Regions from separate parts of the Embleya sp. NPDC025285 genome, predicted to be linked through region 2. Evidence: riboswitches for the same ligand, from Rfam matches in the RefSeq annotation. Region 2 holds a riboswitch; the other holds the start of a gene.
What was found. A riboswitch is a leader RNA that binds a small molecule or an ion and turns the genes downstream of it on or off. The one in region 2 is predicted to bind glycine.

Region 1: linked by a shared signal. The riboswitch ahead of gcvP (aminomethyl-transferring glycine dehydrogenase) and the one ahead of gcvT (glycine cleavage system aminomethyltransferase GcvT) in region 2 are both predicted to bind glycine.

The regions. Positions count from the first base shown of each region.
Region 1 covers NZ_JBVHLU010000025.1:113,078-115,457, forward strand. The annotation lists gene gcvP (aminomethyl-transferring glycine dehydrogenase) at 1-1,449, opposite strand, end outside; glycine riboswitch at 1,511-1,648, opposite strand; glycine riboswitch at 1,651-1,747, opposite strand; gene ACZ4FV_RS19210 (DUF4230 domain-containing protein) at 1,796-2,380, opposite strand, start outside.
Region 2 covers NZ_JBVHLU010000121.1:8,014-10,393, forward strand. The annotation lists gene gcvT (glycine cleavage system aminomethyltransferase GcvT) at 1-1,031, opposite strand, end outside; glycine riboswitch at 1,221-1,323, opposite strand; glycine riboswitch at 1,324-1,417, opposite strand; gene ACZ4FV_RS44870 (AAA family ATPase) at 1,592-2,323, shown strand; gene ACZ4FV_RS44875 (enhanced serine sensitivity protein SseB) at 2,353-2,380, shown strand, end outside.

The DNA.
Region 1 (2,380 bases), on a different contig from region 2:
GAACTCGGTGTCGCGCAGCAGCGCCGTCGGCAGCGCGTCGGCGGTGTCCGCGTCCAGCGCGGCCACGTCACCGGTGACCCCGAACGCGCCCCAGACCCCCTCGACATGCGCCCGCAGCGTGGTCTCGTCGCAGGTGATCGCGACGTGGTCGGCGTCCACCGGGCGCAGGTTGATCCCGGCGGCGCGGGCCGCGGCGAGCACGTCCGCCGCCCGGCCCGGCACCCGCGCGGTGATCGTGTCGAAGAAGTCGCCGTGTACGACCTCGACGCCGCCCGCGCGCAGTCCGGCCGCGAGCACGGCCGCATACCGGTGCGTGCGGCGCGCGATCGAGGTGAGCCCGTCCGGCCCGTGGTAGACCGCGTACATGCCCGCCATCACGGCCAGCAGGACCTGCGCGGTGCAGATGTTGCTGGTCGCCTTCTCCCGGCGGATGTGCTGCTCGCGGGTCTGCAGCGCGAGTCGGTAGGCGGGCGCGCCGTCGGCGTCCACGGACACCCCGACCAACCGGCCCGGCATGCTGCGGGTGAGCTTCTCGCGGACCGCCAGGTAGCCCGCGTGCGGGCCGCCGAAGGCCATCGGCACGCCGAACCGCTGGCTGGTGCCCACCGCGATGTCGGCGCCCATCGCGCCGGGCGCGCGCAGCACGGTGAGCGCGAGCAGGTCGGCGGCGACCGCCACCAGCGCGCCCTGCGCGTGCGCGGCCTCGATCACCGGGGTCAGGTCGCGGACCCGGCCGTCGGCACCGGGGTACTGCAGCAGCACGCCGAAGCAGCCGCCCTCGGGCAGCCCCCGCGCGGTGTCGGCGACCACGACCTCGATGCCCAGCGCTTCGGCGCGGGTACGCACCACCGCGATCGTCTGCGGCAGCGTGGCCGCGTCCACCACGAACACGTCGCTCTTGGCCCGCCCGGCCCGGCGGGCCAGGGTCATCGCCTCGGCGGCGGCGGTGGCCTCGTCCAGCAGCGAGGCACCCGCCACGTCCAGGCCGGTCAGGTCGGTGACCACGGTCTGGAAGTTGAGCAGCGCCTCCAGCCGGCCCTGCGAGATCTCCGGCTGGTAGGGCGTGTAGGCGGTGTACCAGGCCGGGTTCTCCAGCACGTTGCGGGTGATCACCGGCGGAGTGAAGGTGCCGTGGTAGCCGAGCCCGATCATCGAGGTCAGCACGCTGTTGCGGGAGGCCAGCTCGCGCAGCTCGGCGAGCACCTCGGCCTCGCTGCGCGCGGCGGGCAGCTCGAAGCCCTCCAGCGCGCGGATCGCGGCGGGCACCGCCGCGTCGGTCAGCTCGTCCAGGGATCCGTAGCCGATCGCGGCGAGCATCTTCGCCTGCTCGTCGGTGTCCGGACCGATGTGCCGGCCGGTGAACGGCGACGCGGCCTCCAAGCCGGTCAACGAGCCGGGGCCGGAGGGGAGTACGGCGTGAGCACGCGGGGCAGGGGTGCGCGGGGTCATCGCGAAAGGCCTCCTGGATCGCTCCTGGACGGACACGCGGGTCGCGCGTCCACCGGCCTCCCCCTCTGTCATCTGTACCTGAGAGCTTCACCGCGCCCGGGAGGACCGGTTGGACCGGTTCCCGCGGGCGCGGTTTGCACCGTCGGCGAGGATCCGACCCGGCTCGGCGAGCCATCCGCGGATCCTGCTTTCCAGAGTGCCCACGACCACGCGGTACGGGTGCCTGAGAGATTCCGGGGAGGAGTTGCTCCTTCGGCGCCTCGTGTGCACGACACGAGGACTCTCCCGCGCGAACGTAATGGGCGGCTTCAACGGTATCAGCGTGACACCCACCAGGGGCTTCGCACTAGGCGTACGTCACAGTGGTCGTGGTGTAGCCCAGGGAGCGCATCATGCCCTGGAGCATACCGGTGGTGTTCCGTTCCGCGCGCTCCACCAGTCCGGCGGTCTTCGCCGCGTCGTCGATCTTCTTGGTGGCCAGCACGTAGAGCTGCTGCTGATCGCCGGGATTACTGGAGAAGAAGTCGCCGAAGCGGTCGAACAGGCCCTTGTCCTGGGCGATCACGTGGCTGTTCTTCTGGTCGAGCGCGGCGGGCGCGAGCCGCGCGTGCGGGAGTTTGATGGTCACGCTCTTGTTGTCCGGAGAGGTCTGGATCGCGTCCTGGCCGATCCCGCCGAACTCCACGAAACCACCCACCTGGCCGACGCCGACGAACAGCGTGCGTTGGCCTCGGACCGCGTCCGGCAGGAACTTCGCGTCCTTCTCCAGGTCGACCACGACCTGGAAGGTGCCGCTGACCGCCTCGTAGCGGCTGAGATCCTGCACGGCCTTGAGCATCACCGGTCCGCTGTGGTCCTTGGTGGTCTCGCCGAACGGATTGAACTTGCCGGGCAGCAGGTTGACCAAGCCGACCAGCACCAGGGCCAGCAC
Region 2 (2,380 bases):
AGGCGTGTGCCCGGTTCGGCCCGGTCCGTGCTCACGTACGCCATCGCGATCGGCACGCCGAGCGTGGGCGAGGGTGCGCCGGAGGTGACCTCGCCGACCTTCTCGCCGGTCTCCGCGTCCACCACCGGGTAGCCCGCACGCGGGACCCGCTTGCCCGGCGAGGTGAGACCGACCAGCGTGCGGCGCACGTCCTCCTGCGCGGCGGCCAGCGCGTCGCGCCCGACGAAGTCCTCGGGCTTGTCCAGCCGGACCACCCGGCCCAGGTTGGCCTCGTACGGGGTGGTGTCCCGGGTCAACTCGTGGCCGTACAGCGGCATGCCCGCCTCCAGGCGCAGCGTGTCGCGGCAGGACAGGCCGGCCGGCACCAGGCCGTGCGGCTTGCCGGCGGTCAGCAGGGCCTCCCACAGCGCGACCGCGTCGCCGGGCGCGGCGAACAGCTCGAAGCCGTCCTCGCCGGTGTAGCCGGTGCGCGCGAGCAGTACGGGCACGCCGGCGACCTCGGTGCGCAGGATCGCGTAGTACTTGAGCGCGGGCAGGTCGGCGTCGGTGAGCGAGCCGACGATCGCGGTCGACGTGGGGCCCTGCACGGCGAGCAGCGTGTACTCCTCGGACGCGTCGCGCACGGTGGCGTCGAACTTCTCCGAGCGGTACGCCAGGCTGCCCGCGACCACGTCGGCGTTGGACGCGTTGGCCACCACCACGAAGTGCTCGTCGCCCAGCCGGTAGACGATCAGGTCGTCGACGATGCCGCCCTCTTCGGTGCAGATCATCGTGTACCGGGCGCGGTCGATCCCGATCTTCGACACGAAACCGACCAGGGCGTGGTCGAGCGCGCGGGCGGCGTCCGGGCCGGTGACCTCGATCTCGCCCATGTGGGTGAGGTCGAACAGACCGGCCGTGGTGCGCACCGCGGTGTGCTCGTCGCGCTCGCTCCCGTACCGGAGCGGCATCCGCCAACCGGCGAAGTCGGTCATCGTGGCCCCGAGCGCGTCGTGCACGGCGTCGAGCGGGGTCCGGCGGTCGGTGGTCATGCGAAGGCTCCTTCGAGGGGGCGCCGGCGGGAACACGCCAAGGGCGCGGGCCGGTCGCGGGCATGGCGAACGGCCGCGCGCTCGGCCGGCGCGGAAGGTGACGGGTACTGCGGCGAATACGACAACAAAGGGGGCTCCCTGCCACGGCTTTCAGCCCTTTTCGACCAGAGTCGGTCGAAAAGTGGGGTGCCCTCCCCTTCTGTCATCGGAACCTGAGAGCTTCATCGCGTCGAACTCGCGATTTGCACCGTGGGTGAACCACACCTGCGGTGTGGTTGCTTTCCAGAAGTGCCTGACCCATGCGGTATCGGTGCCTGAGAGATTCCGGGGAGGAGTTGCTCCTTCGGCGCCCCGCTCGTGGGCGAGGACTCTTCCGCGTGGGGTCGACGGCCGTTATGAGGTTGTGCCCGGCATGCTAGCGCGTGACGTCAATCCCCCGCCGGGACCGGGACCTCGCCGGGACCGGGCCCCGCGGAGTCCGAGGGATCACCGGGACGCGCGCGCACCCATGGGTGCGACACCATGCGCAGGGCATGACGGTTGTGACAAGGGGAGGACTCGTGGAGACGGACTCGGCGGGGGCGCATACCGGCGCCGCGACGGGCGGCGTGTTGACCCCCCGGTCCGTGCACGACCTCCGGGAGGAGCGTGATCGGGCGGGGGAGGGGATCGGCGACCGGATCGTGGACGTCCTGGCCTATCCGGCATCGTGCGTGCTCGTGGTCACCGGCCTGCCGGGAGCCGGCAAGAGCACGCTGCTCGCGCGCGTGGTCACGCCCGGGGCCGGGGTCGCCGTCCTGGACGCCGATCTGGTCCGGGCCCGCTGGGCGGTACGGGCGGGGCGGATCCCCTACCGGATCTACCGGCCGCTGGTGCGGCTCTCCCACTACGGCGAGGTGGCCCGGGCACTGCGCGGCCCCGGTGCGGTGGTCGTGCACGACAGCGGCCGCAACCCGATCCTGCGCCGGGTGCTGGTGCTCGCGGCCCGTCGGCGCGGCAGCTCCGCGCACGCGCTGCTCCTGGACGTGACCGCCCGACAGGCGCTTTCCGGCCAGCGCGAACGCGGGCGCGGGGTGTCCACACCGGTGTTCGCCCGACACCACCGCGAATGGCGCGAGTTGCTCGGCCGGCTGTCGCCGTGGCTGGACGCGGGACCCACCCTGGCTTCGGCTCCGGGCGGCTTCACCTCGTGCGTGCTGCTCGACCGATCGGCCGCCGGGCACCTGGGCCGGATCGTTTTCGCAGACCCCGTACCGGGACAGTCCCGGCGACGGCAATCGGGCGAGAAGTAAACTGCGGCGGACACCAGAGGAGCACCACCATGCCGTTCCCGGCCAATCCCGTGGAGA